Regions from separate parts of the Nocardia sp. NPDC060259 genome, predicted to be linked through region 1. Evidence: riboswitches for the same ligand, from Rfam matches in the RefSeq annotation. Region 1 holds a riboswitch; each other region holds the start of a gene.
The links. A riboswitch is a leader RNA that binds a small molecule or an ion and turns the genes downstream of it on or off. The one in region 1 is predicted to bind S-adenosylmethionine.
Positions count from the first base shown of each region.

Region 2: linked by a shared signal. The riboswitch ahead of ACFWF2_RS17280 (aminotransferase class V-fold PLP-dependent enzyme) and the one ahead of ACFWF2_RS01590 (bifunctional o-acetylhomoserine/o-acetylserine sulfhydrylase) in region 1 are both predicted to bind S-adenosylmethionine.
Region 3: linked by a shared signal. The riboswitch ahead of ACFWF2_RS29270 (ABC transporter substrate-binding protein) and the one ahead of ACFWF2_RS01590 (bifunctional o-acetylhomoserine/o-acetylserine sulfhydrylase) in region 1 are both predicted to bind S-adenosylmethionine.

Region 1 is NZ_JBHXAY010000002.1:91,344-96,890, reverse strand. It holds gene ACFWF2_RS01605 (oxygenase MpaB family protein) at 1-190, opposite strand, end outside; gene ACFWF2_RS01600 (TetR/AcrR family transcriptional regulator) at 343-987, shown strand; gene ACFWF2_RS01595 (homoserine O-acetyltransferase) at 989-2,137, opposite strand; gene ACFWF2_RS01590 (bifunctional o-acetylhomoserine/o-acetylserine sulfhydrylase) at 2,134-3,450, opposite strand; SAM riboswitch class IV at 3,531-3,641, opposite strand; gene ACFWF2_RS01585 (TetR family transcriptional regulator) at 3,705-4,445, opposite strand; gene ACFWF2_RS01580 (MFS transporter) at 4,579-5,547, shown strand, end outside.
Region 2 is NZ_JBHXAY010000041.1:48,528-54,074, reverse strand. It holds gene ACFWF2_RS17290 (YbaK/EbsC family protein) at 1-170, shown strand, start outside; gene ACFWF2_RS17285 (flavin reductase family protein) at 333-800, shown strand; gene ACFWF2_RS17280 (aminotransferase class V-fold PLP-dependent enzyme) at 831-2,147, opposite strand; SAM riboswitch class IV at 2,196-2,310, opposite strand; gene ACFWF2_RS17275 (AAA family ATPase) at 2,576-3,706, shown strand; gene ACFWF2_RS17270 (S8 family peptidase) at 3,730-5,547, shown strand, end outside.
Region 3 is NZ_JBHXAY010000120.1:7,625-13,171, reverse strand. It holds gene ACFWF2_RS29285 (dipeptide ABC transporter ATP-binding protein) at 1-167, opposite strand, end outside; gene ACFWF2_RS29280 (ABC transporter permease) at 164-1,054, opposite strand; gene ACFWF2_RS29275 (ABC transporter permease) at 1,111-2,142, opposite strand; gene ACFWF2_RS29270 (ABC transporter substrate-binding protein) at 2,145-3,764, opposite strand; SAM riboswitch class I at 3,781-3,875, opposite strand; gene ACFWF2_RS29265 (hypothetical protein) at 4,087-4,785, shown strand; gene ACFWF2_RS29260 (DUF6892 domain-containing protein) at 4,962-5,375, opposite strand; gene ACFWF2_RS29255 (lipase family protein) at 5,424-5,547, opposite strand, start outside.

The DNA of each region.
Region 1 (5,547 bases):
TCGCGGGGTTGTCGTAGATGCCCTGTGAATCGGCGACCGCCGCGGTCAGGAACGGGTCGAAGTGCTCGAGGGTGACCGCGCGCTGGAAACCGATCAGCGCGGTCGGCGATGCCCACACCTTCCAGCTGGGGGAGCCCGGCCCGAAGAAACCGTAGTCGTCGCGGCGCAGGGTGGACGGATCGAAAGCCATTGCACGTGCTCCTTTGCAGTGCCGAGGCGAACCTCGCAGTTGAATACAACGCAACCGTAGCAATGGTGCGAAGTGAATACAACGGTTGCGTAGGATTGAGGCCGAGACGCCACCGCCGGGGTATCGTTCAGGAAACGACAGGAGGTGCGGGCGTGACCGCGACTCAGGAGCAACGGCCGCGGCGCCGCTATGCCCCGCGCCTGCCACCGCACGAGCGGCGCGCCCAGCTCCTCGATGCCGCCTTCGCAGTGCTCGGCCGGATGGAACTGCACGAGCTGAGCATGGAAGCCGTCGCCCAGGAGGCCGGCGTCGGAAAACCGGTGCTGTACACCGTGTTCAAGACCCGCGCCGAGCTCGTCGAGGCCCTGCTGGAACGCGAGCGCGAACGCGGGCTGGATCAGATCGCCGACACCCTGCCGGAAAACCTGCTCGACACCGATCCCGTCGCCGCCGCCTCGGCGACGGTCGAAGCGTTCGTCGGTGTCGCTCTCGCGAATCCGACGCGCTGGCGGCTGATCCTGGCGACCCCGGCCAGCGCTCCCGACGAATACCGTGCCGCCTTGCGTACGGCTCGCGCCGAGATCCTGGCCCGCGCGGAATCCCTTGTCCGCGTGGGTATCGCGATGTCGCCGCGCTGGTCGGGGATGGACGCGGGCCTGCTCGCGAACTCGACCCTCACCGTCGCCGAGATGCTCGGCAGGCTGGCGGTCAACGAGCCGCAGGAGTATCCGCGCGAACGGCTCCAGGAATACGTCCGCTCGATCGTCACCCTGCTGACAGGTACGGCGAGAGACTGAGTCAGCGGCTCTCGCGGGCCAGGCGCATCGTCTCGGTGAGCAGCTTCGACACCGCGGCGGCCTCGGTCAGGAAGCCGTCGTGCCCGTCGCGCGAGTGCACGATCTCGAGACCGGCGCAGCCGGGCAGCCCCTCGGCCAGCTCGGCCTGGGTGTGCAGGGGGTAGAGCCGATCGGAGTCGACACCGCCCACCACGCACGGGACCGGGGTCGAGGCCAGCGCGGCGGCGATCCCGCCACGGCCGCGACCCACGTCGTGCCGGTTCATGGCCTCGCTGAGCAGTACATAGGTGGCCGGATCGAATCGCTGACAGAGCTTCTCGGCCTGGTGCTCGAGGTAGCTCTGCACCGCGTAGCGGCCGCCCGTCCACGGATCCTCGTCGCCCTGGGGCCGATTGGTGAAGCGGTGGTCGAGCTCGCCGTCGGTGCGGTAGGTCAGGTGCGCGATGCGCCGGGCCAGGCCCATGCCGGTCATCGGGGCGCGACCGGTGCCGTGATAGTCCCCGCCCTGCCAATCCGGGTCGGCGGTGATGACGGCCATCTGGGTGGTCTGGGTGCCGATCTGATCGGCGGTGGCGCGGGCGCCGACGGCCAGCACGAGCGCGGCCGCGACCCGCTCGGGCTGCCCGACGATCCACTCCAGCACTCGCATGCCGCCCATCGACCCGCCGACGACGGCGCCCAGCCGCTCGATCCCGAGCAGCTCGAGCAGCTGCGCCTCCGCGGTCACCTGGTCACGGATGGTCAGATCGGGAAAGCGCGAGCCCCACGGCGTGCCGTCGGGCGCGAGCGAGGACGGGCCGGTGCTGCCCTTGCAGCCGCCGAGCACGTTGGTCGCGATCACACACCATTCGTCGGTGTCGATCGGCGCGCCGGGCCCGACCATGCCCTCCCACCAGCCGGGCTGCGCGTTGTCCGCGCTGGCGATGACATGCGAGTCACCGGTCAGCGCGTGTTCGACGAGCACCACATTGTCGAGCGTGGGCGAGAGCTCGCCCCAGCGTTGCACCGCCAGCCGCACATCGGGGAGCACGGCGCCGTTCTCCAGCGCGACGTCCCCGATGGCGACCACGCCGAGTCGCCCGTCCGGCGGTGGCAGCAGGGCCACACCGGTTGCGGGACGGGCGATCGGCGATTCGGTGCTCACAGTCACGTCGTCGCCGCCGCGAAACCTGCGCGCAGATCGGCCAGGATGTCGTCGATTCCCTCGATGCCGACGGCGAGCCGGACCAGCCCCGGAGTGACGCCGGAGGCCAGTTGCTCTTCGGGCGTCAACTGCGAGTGCGTGGTCGATGCCGGGTGAATCACGAGAGAACGCACATCACCGATGTTAGCGACATGGCTGTGCAGGCTTAACGCGTCCACGAACTTCTTGCCCGCGTCGACACCGCCGCGCAGCTCGAACGCGACGATCGCGCCCGCGCCCTTGGGTGCGAGCTGCTTGGCCCGCGCGTACCAGGGCGAGGTCTCGAGCCCCGCGTAGTACACGGCCTCGACGCCCGGCTGCTCGGCGACGAACTTCGCCACGGCCCCGGCGTTGGACACGTGCCGTTCGACCCGCAGGCTCAGCGTCTCGATGCCCTGGGCGATGAGGAACGCGTTGAACGGCGACACCGCGGCACCCAGATCTCGCAGCAGCTGCACGCGGGCCTTCAGCGCGAAGGCGGGCGCGCCAAGGTCGGCGAACACCGCGCCGTGATAGCTGGGATCGGGCTCGGTGAAACCGGGGAAGCGCGCGTTGCCGTCGGCGTCGCGCACGGTCCAGTCGAAGGTGCCGCCGTCGACGATCGCGCCCGCGACCGCGGCGCCGTGCCCGCCCAGGTACTTCGTGGCCGAGTGCACGACGATGTCGGCGCCGTTGGCCAGCGGCTGGATCAGGTACGGGGTCGCGACGGTGTTGTCGACGATCAGCGGGATACCGGCCTTGTGCGCCACCTCGGCGATGCCGGGGATGTCGAACACCGCGCTGCTCGGGTTGGCGATGGTCTCGCCGTAGAAGGCCTTGGTGTTGGGCCGGATGGCGGCCTGCCACTGCGCCAGGTCGTCGGGATCCTCGACGAAGGAGACCTCGATGCCGAGCTTGGGCAGCGAGTAGTGGAACAGGTTGTACGTGCCGCCGTAGAGGTGCGGGCTCGACACGATGTGGTCACCGGCGCTGGCCAGGTTCAGGATCGCGTAGGTCTCGGCGGCCTGGCCGGAGGCCAGCAGCAGCGCCGCGACGCCACCCTCGAGCGCGGCGATGCGCTGCTCGACCGCGTCCTGGGTGGGGTTCATGATCCGGGTGTAGATGTTGCCCGGTTCGGCGAGACCGAACAGCGCGGCGGCGTGGTCGGTGTCGCGGAAGGTGTAGGAGGTGGTCTGGTAGATCGGCAGTGCCCGCGCGTTGGTGCTCGCGTCGGGGGCCTGGCCCGCGTGGATCTGCTTGGTCTCGAAGGACCAGTTCTCGGGCAGGGCAGAGTCGGTCATGAATTGCTCCAGGATTGTTTGCCGGTGTCTCGCGTCAGCTGGGTCGGATCGACGGACAACAACACATGGGGGCCTCCTGCAATGCGCGCTTGCTCTCGACCTTCGAGAGCCCGGTCATCACCCGGAGCACCCCACCGCAGCTGGAGGGTTGCCGACCAGCGAGCCGGGGCTTGGCGCTGGTACTCATGACCTTGCCGTCATGTTAACCGGCCATCGTGTCAGCGCGGAAACTTCCCCCGGTTTCGTCGCCTGGATCACTCCGCCGACGGTGTGCCGACCCCTGGCGTGTCGCCGTCGGCGTGCGCACCGCAGACGCGGCGAAGCTCGTGGTAGGCGCGCAGGATGGCGGCCTTGGTCACCCCGGCGGCGGCTTCCGGCGTCGAGCCGAGCAGCTCGTCCTCGATGGCGGCGAGCGAGAGGTGGCACAACATCTGCCAGGTGCCGGCCACCACCCGGACCGAGAAGTCGTCCGGCGTGGTCGCCATCCGCTCGGCGAGTTGCGCGCAGACCGAGACGTTCTTCTTCTCCGCGTATTCGAGGGCGCGCGCGTTCACGGCCTGGCTGGTCCGCATGATCCGCTGCATCTGCTGGAACTGGCGCAGGAACCGGATGCCGTCGGCCTCGGCCTCGGTATCGACGACCTGCAGGTAGGCGTCACACAGCGCCTTGAGTTCGTTGCCGGTGCGCGGTTGCCCGGCGAGTGCGACGGCGACGGTGCTGCCGAACTCGTCGATCGGCGCGAGCACGATGTCTTCCTTGAGCGGGAAGTAGCGGTTGACCGTGCGCGGGGAGACATCGGCGCCCGCGGCGATCTGCTCGACCGTCGTCGCGTCGAAGCCCTGTGTTTCACACAGTCGCAGCCCGACCTCGATGATCGCCGCCTTGGTCTGGAGCTTCTTGCGTTCACGCAGGCCCGCCGGCACGCGGTCGGCCGCGGTGGGGCCTGCCGGTTCGGTCGCCCGGTCCGCGCCGATCGGAGTGGTCGAGTCCAGCATCCCTCCAGATTACCGTCCGGCCTGATTTGTCTGTCTTTTCACGTCAAGTGGCGCAGTCAGACATTTTGCTCTTGACGCCAATTGTCTCGTGGTGCCAGGATTAGGCCAGCCTTCGAGTGACTAGGAGTCCGTGGTGACCGGCATCGAGATAGACGCGAAACAAACTGAGGCACAACAGAGTTCGATGCGATGGTGGGCGCTGGCTGTCCTCGCCTCCGCGCAGTTGATGGTGATCCTCGACGCCACCGTCGTCACGATCGCGCTCCCGTTCGCCCAGAAAGACCTCGGCATCAGCGAGGGCGACAAACAGTGGGCGCTCACCGCCTACACCCTGATCTTCGGCGGCCTGCTGCTGCTGGGCGGGAGGATGGCCGACTACCTCGGCCGCAGGCGCATCTTCCTGATCGGCCTGGTCGGGTTCGCCGCCGCGTCGGCGCTGGCCGGGCTCGCCCAGGACGGGTTGCAGCTGTTCCTCGGGCGTGGCTTGCAGGGCGCGTTCGCGGCGTTGCTCGCGCCATCGGCACTGTCGCTGTTGTCGGTGACGTTCACCGATGTCAAGGAGCGGGCGCGCGCGTTCGCGGTGTTCGCCGGGATCTCGGCGGGCGGTGTCGCGTTCGGGTTGATCGTCGGTGGCGCGCTCACCGAGTACGTGTCGTGGCGCTGGACCCTGCTGATGAACACGCCGGTCGCGATCGTCGCGCTGCTCGGCGCGCTGGCGGTCATCGTGCGCGATGTGCCGGTGCCGCGGGTCGGCGGTTACGACCTGCCCGGCGCCGTCACCGTGACGCTCGGGCTGGTGTCGATCGTCTACGGATTCAGCCGCGCCGCCGAACACGGCTGGCTGGCCGCGAGCACCCTCGGCCTGCTCGGGGCGGGCGCCGCGCTGCTGATCGCCTTCGTCGTCATCGAGGCGCGCTCGGCGAATCCGCTGCTGCCGCTGCGCATTCCGGGGGAGATCAACCGGGGTGGCGCGCTGCTGGCCGCGCTGTTCATCCCGATCGCCATGTTCGCGATGTTCCTGTTCCTGAGCTTCTACTACCAGAACACCCTCGGCTACTCGCCGCTGAAAGCGGGCGTCGCGTTCCTGCCGTTCCCGGTCGGC
Region 2 (5,547 bases), on a different contig from region 1:
ACGGCACCGCCCCCGTCGGCCACCCGACGAACCTCCCCACCTGGGTCGACACCGCCCTCGCCGCCCACCCCGAGGTCTGGGCTGCAGGCGGCCACCCGAACACGGTGTTCCGCACCAACTTCCGCGAACTCGTCCGCATCACCGCCGGCCTGCCGATCGAGATCGACTGAGGTCGGCCGCGCGCGATGTGCGTCAACCGGGCAGAAGGGCCCCTGTGCGAGGTTCCGGCGCGGGCGTAGTTTGGGGCGGTGAGTGAAGTGCGACGAACCCCGGCCGAGCTGGTGGTCCCCGATGATCTGAGCGGGATCACCGCCGAGCAGTACCGGGAATCGATGCGGCACTATCCGGCCGGAGTCACCGTGGTGACCATCGGCGCCGAGACCGGCCCGGTGGGCTTCACGGCGACGTCGTTCGCCTCGCTCTCCCTGGAACCACCCCTGGTGTCGTTCAACATCGCCCACACCTCGTCGAGCATCGACGCACTGCGCGCCGCCGACTCGGTCGTCATCCACTTCCTCGGCGAACACCAGCACCACCTCGCCCACCGCTTCTCCCGCACCGCCGCCGACCGCTTCACCGACCGCTCCCTGTGGACCACCCTCGACACCGGCGAACCGGTCCTGCACGGCACCCCCCTCTGGCTCCGCACCACCCTCCACCAACTCATCGACATCGGCGACCACACCCTCGCGGTCGGCCTGGTCACCCGAGTCCACGACCAAACCCACGAATCCCCCACCGCCGCCCCCCTCCTCTACTACAACGGCAAATACCACCGCCCCACCGCCCTCGACACCTGATCGGGTGGGGCGGCGGGCGACGGCGAGAACTCAGCCGATGAGGCAGGGGGCGGCGCCTGCGGGGGAAGCGGCGGTGAGGGGGCGGGTTTCGGGGGTGGGGTTCCAGAGGCCTTCGGTGGTGGTGTAGGTCCAGGTTGGGCCGGATTCGGTGAGGGTGGCGATGGCCGTGATCAGGCGGTCTACGTCGGTGGTGGTGGTGCCGAGGCCGATGCTGGCGCGGAGGGCGGCGTCGAGGCCGAGGCGGGTGAGGAGGGGGTGGGCGCAGAAGCGGCCGTCACGGATGCCGATGGCGTGTTCGGCGGAGAGGTAGGCGGCGACCTGGCCGGGGGCGTAGCCGGCGACGGTGAAGGCGACGATGCCGACGCAGTCGGGGCTGTCGGACCAGATGCGGACGATGTCCACGCCGGGAATCGCGGCCAAACCGTCGCGCAGACGGTCGGCCAGGAAGCGTTCGTTGGCAACGAGTTCGGTGGGATCGATGGCGGCCAGCGCGTCACAGGCGGCGGCGATCGCGGCCGCGCCGAGCACATTCGGCGAGCCCGCCTCGTGCCGCTGCGGCGCCGCGGCCCACTCGACCTGTTCCACACCGACTTCGCGCACCGCGCCACCACCGGCCAGGTACGGCTCGCCCGCGTCGAGCCAGTCCCGCCTGCCGACCAGCACACCGGCGCCGAACGGCGCGTACAGCTTGTGCCCGGAGAAGGCGAGATAGTCGATCCCGTTCTCACGCAGCGAAATCCGGCGATGCGGGGCCAACTGCGCCGCGTCGACGAGAATCCGCGCGCCGCACAAGTGGGCGATGGTGGCCAGCCGCTCCAGCGGCAGCACCTCACCGGTGACATTGGACGCCCCGGTCACCGCGAGCAATGCGGCGGGCTTGCTGCACAATTCGGCGACGACCCGCCGGATCGTCTCCTCGACGGTGTCGGCCGCCCGCACGACCCGACGACCGTGCGCGGTCCACGGCAGGAAGTTCGCGTGATGCTCGATATCGAGCACGACGGTCTCGCCGGGCACGCAGCCTGCCAGCAGGTTCAGCGAATCGGTGGTGTTGCGGGTGAACACGACGACCTGGTCGTCACACGCGTCGACGAACCGGGCGACGGCGCCACGCGAGGCCTCGTAGCACTCGGTGGAGATCCGCGAGGCGTAGCCCGCGCCGCGGTGCACGCTGGCGTAGTACGGCAGCAGCTGCGAGATCCGGTCGGTGACCTGCCGCAACGCGGGCGCGCTCGCCGCGTAGTCGAAGTTGGCGTAGGTGCTTGTGCCGCCCTGCACGAGCGGAACCTGCAGGTCGGCGCCGGACACGGCGGCCAGGGCACAGGTGGGGTCGATTACTGCGGTCATGACGAAATCCCGTCGGCTCAGGGACTCGTTCCCGAAAAGGGTGCTGCGAGTCCGCGCTTGCCGCGCCCACTGCGGACGGCGGCCTGGTCGTCACCCGGAGCACCCCACCGCGGAGGAGGGTTGCCGACCAGCTAGCCGGGGCTTGTCGCTGGTACTCGTGACCTGTTGACGAGAGTGACAGACGATCCAGGGAGCTGTCAACCACCACCATCGGCACGCCCGAACCGACAGGAATCGCCGACGCCGGGTCGCCACGCAACTAGCATCCGACGAAGGCGACGGCTACGCCGACGACTCGGCAGATCAACGTGGCGCTGCGGGTGGGTTCTGATGTCAAACCGGTACACAAGGGGTGAACTTTGCCCGCGATGGACGCCGTACGATCGAGTGAACCGAAATCAGTCCATGCCTTCGATCGGAAGAACACCATGTCACACGCCCTGAGCTCCACACCGGCGGACGTGAACGCCGATCTAGCAGACGAATTCGTCCACCTTGCTCGGTTGGCGATGGCAGGCCGCGAACAGGACGTCACCATGTTCGTCCGCCGCGCCGCGCGCCGGCATCGCACCGACTGCCCCGAGCTCGCCGAGGCCCTGATCGGACTGCTCAGACAGAACCCGACGCGGGCCAATCCGCTACGCGCCGAACTCGATACGCCGATCCCCGTCGACGGCGACAGCCGCCTGCCGCTGCTGCGGGTCGTGCCGCCCGGCGCCACCGCGGAGGTGCCGATCCTGCCCGCCGAGACCTACCGGGTGCTCACCCAGATCGTCGACGAACGCAAGCAGGCCGACCGTCTCGCCGCCGCCGACCTCACCCCGGCGCGCAGCCTGCTCTTCGTCGGTCCGCCCGGCGTCGGAAAGACCATGGCCGCGGCCTGGCTCGCCCATCAGCTGGAGTTGCCGCTGGTGGTGCTCGACCTGGCCACGATCATGAGCAGCCTGCTCGGCAAGACCGGCACCAACCTGCGCCACGCCATCGACTACGCCAAGCAACGACCCTGCGTGCTGCTGCTCGACGAACTCGACGCGATCGCCAAGCGCCGCGACGACGACCGCGATGTGGGCGAGCTGAAACGCCTGGTCACGGTGCTGCTGCAGCAGATCGACGACTGGCCGTCGGGCGCCGGTCTGGTGATCGGCGCGACCAACCACGCCGAGCTCCTCGACCCGGCCGTGTGGCGGCGCTTCGACGTCACCGTCGGCTTCGAGCTGCCGGAGACGACGCAGCGCGGTGAGGCGATCCGCCGCTTCGCAGGCCAACCGCTACCCGATGCCGCCGTCGACGCCGTCGCCATCGCGTCGAAAGGCTTGTCGTTCAACGATATCGAGCGCACGATGCTGCGGTTGCGGCGTCGTTGCGTGCTCGATGACCAGCCGCTGCCGGACTTGATGGCCGAGCATTCCGCGCGTCTGGTAGCTGAACTTTCGCGGACCGATCGGTTACAGCTGGCACAGACCCTGGTCGGCATGTCAGGCTTGTCTCAGCGCCAGATCAGCGCGCTGACGGGGGTGTCGCGCGATACCCTCCGTGGCTTCACGCACCGACGGCAATAACGTGCTCGCTGGGGGGATTTCGGGTGGCCGGACCGCGATTTCTGATCGGCTTCGGTGAGCGGCTGACCGCGCCGATCGCCCCCGGCAGAGGCGGTGATTCGCCGCAGCCGCCGTATACGGTCGCGCAGGCGCGGGTCCGGCTCGCGCCGATGGTGCGCGCGGCGAGCGAGAGCGCGGTGGCGCTGCCCAGGGTCGCCTGCCCGGACGACGAGACCGTCACCGCGGTCACTCTGCATCCGCAGTATGTGTCCACAAGCGGTTATCCCACCAGGCTTCTCGCGTCGATGGAGTTCGACCCGCTGGGCAGCAGGCCGGTGACGGTCGTACCGGACGGCCATGCGCCGCGAGCCAGCACGCTGCTGTTTCTCGCGACGACCCGCGCCAACCTGCGGCTGCTCGCCACTCGCATCTGCGCCGAGACTCCGTTGCGCGCCGCCGAACACGGCATCGTCAGCTTGGCCGAGTTCCGCCTCAACTCCTCCGCCGATCGGCTGAGACTGACTGCCGCCCAGCCGGATTCGGAGACCGTGGCCGAGCTGGTCCTGCACTCCGGCCGTGACATCGCCCTGCAGGGCCTGCTCGACTACTCCCGCGATCTGGATCTCGACGTCGCGATCGACCGCAGACTCGACAACGGCGGTCTCGCCTTCGTCCCGGTCACCGGCACCCACGCGGCCGTCGCCGCGCTGGCAGGCTATTCGTTCACCAGGGTGATCCGCCGCATGCCACGAATGCGGACCCAGCTCGGCCGCGATACCCGCTCCACCGCAACACTTTCGCGCTTCCGCCCTGACCTGCCGACCGCCGAGCCGACCGACCGCGAGCTCACCATCGCCGTGTTCGACGGCGGGTTGCCCGCGCGCACCCCACTGACCCGCTGGGTCGACGCGCACACTTTCGCCGACAGCGCGGCGTCGCATCGCAATTACCTCGACCACGGCCACCGGGTCACCTCGGCACTGCTGTTCGGCAGCGTCGACCCCGCGCATCCGGTGCCGGTGCCCTACGGCTACATCGACCACTACCAGGTGCTCGACGAGGACACCGACGACGACCAGTGCGAGCTGTACGCGGCCATCGACCGCATCGACAGCGTCCTGCGCCAGCGCAAATACGAGTTCGTCAATGTCAGCATCGGCCCCGAACTGCCGATCGAGGATGACGAAGTGCACGCGTGGACCGCGTTCTGGGACGACTACCTCAGCGACGGCACCACCCTGGCCACCATCGCCGTCGGCAACAACGGGGAGGCTGATCGGCCCAGTGGCAATGCGCGCGTGCAGGTTCCGGCCGACAGCGTCAACGCGCTGGCGATCGGATCGTCGGATCGCAGTGGCGCGCTGTGGAATCGGGCGCCGTATTCGGCGATCGGGCCCGGTCGTGCGCCCGGCACGGTGAAACCCGATCTGCTCGCGTTCGGCGGCAGCGACGACGAACCGTTCCATGTCGTCGGCCCGGACGGCACGGCGATCCCCGATTCCGGGACCAGCTTCGCCGCGCCGATGGCCCTGCGCGCCGCGTTGGGCGCGCGCACCCTGTTCGGCCCGAAGCTGGGCGCGCTCGACCTGAAGGCCCTGCTCGTGCACACCGCCGAACGGCGAAGCAGCTCACCGGATTCCGATTCCGGACACGGCCGCATCGCCGCGACCCTGGCCCAGCTGGTGCTGTGCGGCGACGGCGAGGCGCGGGTCCTGTACCAGGGCGAACTGACCCCGGCGAAGTACCTGCGCGCCCAGATCCCGCTGCCCGCCGCACTGCCTGCGGGCATGGTGCGGATCAGGGCGACGCTGGTCTACGCGACACCGGTCGACCCCGCCGACCCTGGCAGCTACACCCGCAGC
Region 3 (5,547 bases), on a different contig from region 1:
AGGTCAGCCACGCGTAGCAGCGGCCCTGTCTGGTCACGACCACGCAGGACACCCGCCGATCGCTCCGTTGTCGCCGACGACTCGGACCTCGACCGGCTTGGCGAGACATTCGCGTGGTCGGTGGCCTGTTCGCCGCCGGGTCCGGTCGACGATTCGTTCGCACTCATCGCTTCTCCGCCTTCCCCGCGAAACGACCGAGACGCTGTGCCGACAGCACGACGGCGACGATGACCAGACCCGGCAGGGTGGTCAGCCACCACGCCGACGCCAGGAAATTGCGGCCCTCCGAGATCAGCGAACCCCACTCGGGGGTGGGCGGTTTGGTGCCGTAGCCGAGGAAGCTCAGCGAGGACACCGCCAGCACCGCCATCCCGAATTCCACGGCGGCCAGCGCCAGGACCGGCTGAAACGAGTTCGGCAGGATGTGCCGGGCGAGAACCGTGTACCAGCGCACCCCCGACGCGTGTGCCGCTTCGACATACGGCGCGTGCCGCACCCGCAGCACCTCCGAACGCATGACCCTGGCGAAGTTCGCGATCAGCGAGATGCCCACGGCGAGAGCGACATTGCGGGTGCCGAAGCCGAGCGCGGTCACCAGTGCCAGTGAGAGCAGCAGTGCTGGGATCGACAGCAGGACGTCGACCACCCGCATGATCGTGGTGTCGACGATGCCGCCCGCCGCGCCGGACAGCAGCCCGAGCAGCGAGCCGACCACCAGTGCGATGCCGACCGCTGTCAGTGTCGCGGTCAGTGAGAGACCGGCGCCGTGCACCACCCGCGTGTAGAGATCGCGGCCGAGATTGTCGGTGCCGAACCAGTGCGCCGCGCTGGGAGCCTGGAACTTCTCCGCGGGCACGCCGGTCAGCGGGTCGCCGGGGGCGAAGACCGACGGCGCTACCGCCCATCCGATCGCGACGGCGAGCACCACGACCGCGACCAGCAGGCCCAGATGGGCCCGAACCCACCGTGCGATCTCGGTGGCCCGGACAGTACTGTCGTCTGCCACTTCGGGTCTTTCGGCGACCGATCCACGGCGCACGAGGAGGTCAACCATGGTCGTTCCCTTCGGTATCGATGGTGGTCCCGGCGGCGTCCTGAGGCCGCATGACCTCAGGCACCGTGCACCGCCTTCGCGGCGACATCGGCCTTCGTGTCCGGGAGTTCGGTGCTGTCACCGGGCCTGGTGTTCGTCTTCGCGCGCTGCCACCTGCTACCGGTGATCCGTGGATCGAGCAGGGGATACAGCAGATCGACCGTCAGATTCACGACGACGAAGATCAGCGCCGACAGCAGCACCACGCCCTGCACGACGGGGATGTCCTGGTTGAGCACGGAGGTCTGGGTCAGCCTGCCGACACCGGCGCGGGCGAACACCGATTCCACCACCACCGACCCGGCCAGCACGGTGCCAACCAGCACACCGGCGATGGTGAACGCGGGCACGCTGGCCAGCCGGGCGACGTGGCGCCGCTGCACCCACCACCGCGAGGCGCCCTTGGCGAGCGCGACCTCGGTGAACGGCTGCCGCCAGGTCTGTTCCAGCCCGGCGGCGAGTACCTGGGCGATCACCGCACCGATCGGCAGTGCCAGGGTGAGCGCGGGCAGCAGGGTCCCGCGCAGTCCCGTCCCGCCGAAGGCCGGAAACCAGTGCAGCCGAAACGAGAACAGCTGCAACAGGATCAGACCGGTCCAGAACGTCGGCACCGAAACAGCCAGCGGTGGTAGGGCACTGAGCGTATTGCGCAGCCACGGCCGCCGCGTGTAGGTGGCGGCGAACGCCAGTGCGGTGCCGCCGATCGCGGCGAACACCAGGGCTAGCAGCGCCAATCCGAGAGTCGGGGGCAGGGCGTCGCCGAGCGCTTCGGTCACGGGCTGACCGGTGCTGATGGACCGCCCGAGGTCACCGCTGACCGCATTGCCGAGCGCGGTCACATACTGCTCCCACAGCGGCTTGTCCAAGCCGTAGCGGGCCTGCAGTTCCGCGATCGCCACCTTGTCGACGACGGTGCCGGGCCCACCGCCGTCGGCGGCCATCGACACCGGATCCGCAGGCAGCAGGTAGAGCACGACGAAGGAGATGGTGAACGCCGCCCACAACACCCAGATCGCCTGCAGTATCCGGGAACCCACGTATCGGCTCATGATCAGCGCCCGCTCAGCCAGGTGTCGAAGAACTGCAGCCGGGCCGAGGCCTCGAACTTCAGATCCTGGGTGGTCGCGGCCGCGCCGATCGCCTGGGACAGCTCGACGGTGGGGATGTAGAGGCCGTTGTCGAGGATCTGCTGCTGCGCGGTCTTGATCAGCGTCGCCCGTGCGGCCGGATCATTGGCGGCCAGCTGCTTGTCCAGGGTCTCGTCCAGCGCCGGGATCGGTCCGCGGGCATTGAGGTTGCGACCGGTGATCGAGAAGGACGTGCGCAGGATGTCGCCGTCGGCGCGGGTGGAATTGCCGTAGGTGGCGTCGTAGTCCTTGGAGTTCATCTTGGCGGTCCACTCCGGCAGCGACACCAGGTCGAGTGTCAGGTCGACGCCCACCTGGCGAAGCTGCTGCTGCACCAGCTCCAGGATCGCCTGGTTGCCCGCGAACACCTGGCTGAACGTCACCGAGAAGCTCAGGCGCTCACCGTTCTTCGTGCGGATGCCGTCGGCGCCGGAAACCCAGCCTGCCTGGTCGAGAATCGACTTCGCCTTGGCCGGGTCGTGGGGAAGTTGTGCCGAGAGATCCGCGTACGCGGGTGTCGCCGAGGCAAGCGTCGAGGTCGCGACCTTGAACTGCGGGCCGAGCACGGTGTCGACGAGCTGCTTGCGGTCCAGCGCCGGCAGCAGTGCCTGGCGCACCGCCGGATCGCGCAGCGGGCCACGAGTCACGTTGGGGTGCAGGCCGAACGGCGTGCCGGGGTTGGACGTGGACAGCACCTGGCCGCCGACGGCCTCGATCTGCGGTGCGTCCTGGGGCAGCGCGTCACTGATCGCGTCGAGCTGACCGGAGACGAGACTGCCGGTGCGCACCCCGGATTCGGGGACGACGGTGAACTCGATCCGGTCCAGGTACGCCTCGCCCTGATGCCCGAATACCGCCGATCCCCAGTGGTATCCGGCCCGCTTCGCCAGCGTCACCGAGACGTCCTGCTTGTAGCCGGCGTAGGTGAACGGCCCGCTGCCGATATTGTCGCCTGCGCACCTGGCCTCGGCCGGTTTGGCATTGGTCGCCTTGGCGAGTATTCCGAGCTGTGGTGTGGAGGAGGCCTGCAGGAACTGCGCGTTGGGCTGGCTGAATTCCACTCGGGCGGTGAGCTTGTCGACCGCGGTCGTGCCGACGTAGTTGGTGAGGTAGCTCGTGCCGAGCGGCGCCTTCGCGCCACCGAGTTTCACGATCGCGTCGAAGGTGTCGCGCACCGAGTCCGCGGTGACCGGCGTGCCGTCGCTGAAGGTGACGCCGTCGGCGAGCGTGAACGTGAACACCTTCGCGTCGGAGCTGACCTCCCAGCTGGTGGCCAGCCACGGCGTGATCGCGCCGGTCTTCGGGTCCTGATCGGTGAGCGAGTCGACGATCTGACGGGCGACGTAGATGGACTGGTTCGAGCCCGCCTGCGCCGGATCCGAGCACGACGGCGCCTGCGACAGGCCGTAGCGCAGCGTGCCGCCGGGCTGGGGCGGACCGGCCTGCCCACCCGAGCCTGCGCTGTCGCTACCGCACGCGACCACGGAGGTGGCGACGGCGAGAACGCCGGCGACAGCGGCGAGACGATGACGGGGACCGATCACGGGGTGCACTTTCTTCCTTCCATCGAACCCGGCGGAAGCACCCACACCCGGGGAACGGGCGGGTTGCTGCGACGTCGTCGAGCCGGGTCTCTCGGTCGCTCTGGATGGTTGTGACCGGCCGCAGGGGCCGGTACCGAATCAGCATGTGGCACTGGCGGGATCCTTCACAACGGTAAGGATCAGCGTGAGCGCAGAGCTTGGAACGCGGGGCGTACTCGGGCACACTGTGCGACGCGCCGACGGCTCGGTGCCATTCACCTGCGCGGATTACGCCCGGTACGGGAGTAGCGTCGGATGTCTTCGCGTCCATGAGGAGTGCGCCGTGACCGAGCCGCGTCGTTTCACCACACTGACCACGCTGGCGGCCTGTGCCGCCGCGCTGCTACTGGCCGCGCCTACCGCGGCGGCGGCGCCCGAGGTAACCAGGGATGCGCCGGCGGCGCAGACGGCGGCTCCGGGCGACCTGCTCGGCGCGTATCAGACCGTCGTCGACACCCTCGAAGCGCTCGGCGTCCAGCCGTTCCTGTATCCGACGGTCGCCGCGAACTGCGCCGGTGACGACCTCGGCCTGATCCCCGCCGTCGCGGGTGCGGTCCCTGGCCCGTGGCCGGCGAATACCGTCCAGGTCCCCGGCCTCGACCTCACCGCCGTGAAGTCCGGCCAGACGATGTTCACCTTCCTGCCCTACGGCCTGTCGCCGGACACGGCCACCACCAAGACCTCCGGCATGCAGGTGGCCTGGCTCAACATCAGCACCGGCCGCGGTGGTCTGGCCTCGATGGGCTCGATCACCGACATCGTCCGCGCGATGGTCCCGCCCGAGGTACCCGTCGAACTGCGCCCCCTCGCCGAAACCGCCATCCGCGACTTCCTGTTCACCGCCATCCCCGTCGGCGGAGTGCGGGCGGTCCCCGTCGACACCGGCCACGGCACCGTCCTGGCCGCCGTCTTCGGCACCACCGACAACGCGGGCCGCTCCTGCTTCTTCTTCCCGACCGTCGGGATCACCGAAGTCCCCTGATCGTCTCAGTCCGCCCGCGCCGCTCGACGTTCTCGGCATGGACCTCTCCGCTGCCGTCGCCTGGCGAGGTCATGGGGCATGGCGGGCGGCCAGTCCCGATGCCAGATGACGTGGCCGCTCTCGCTGCCCCCGACTACACGGCCATGCGCGACTCACTCGAAACCACCCACCGGGACTTACCAGCCGTGCACCGCCACGCCGCGTGCCCGCAGCGCACCGACCACACTGCGCCACTCCTCGTTGTCCTGTGCCTTGAAACCGTTGAAGATCACCAGCTCGGTCAGCGCGGGCAGAGCGGCGATGACACCGACGTCACGATTCTGGATGCCCGAATCCAGTCTGAGGCGCTGTAGCCTGGTCAACCCCGCAAGCGGGGCGAGACTGGTGGCTTCGACCATCGAGTTGAGATCGAGATCTTCGAGTGCCGCACAGTAGGCGATCCCGTCCAGGTTCGTGATCGAGAAATGCCTGCCGAAGTGCCACCACCCGGGGTAGAGCTGATAGACCTCACGATCGCCGTCCAGACACAGGTCAGTCTCGTCGAGCAGCGCGAGTCGAAGGTTGCGGTCAGCCAGTTCGATAATCGCCATCAGCGAAGCGTACGGGCCCCGGAGCCTCGACCAGCATGGTCCCAGATCTCAGCAGGCGACGGGCGCAGGCTCTCCGCGAACCCGTCCGTCGAGCCACTGCAGTACCGCGGGGGCGCCCGCGACAGCCGCGGACAAATGCTCGACCGAGGGCACCCACAGCGTCTGCAACCGT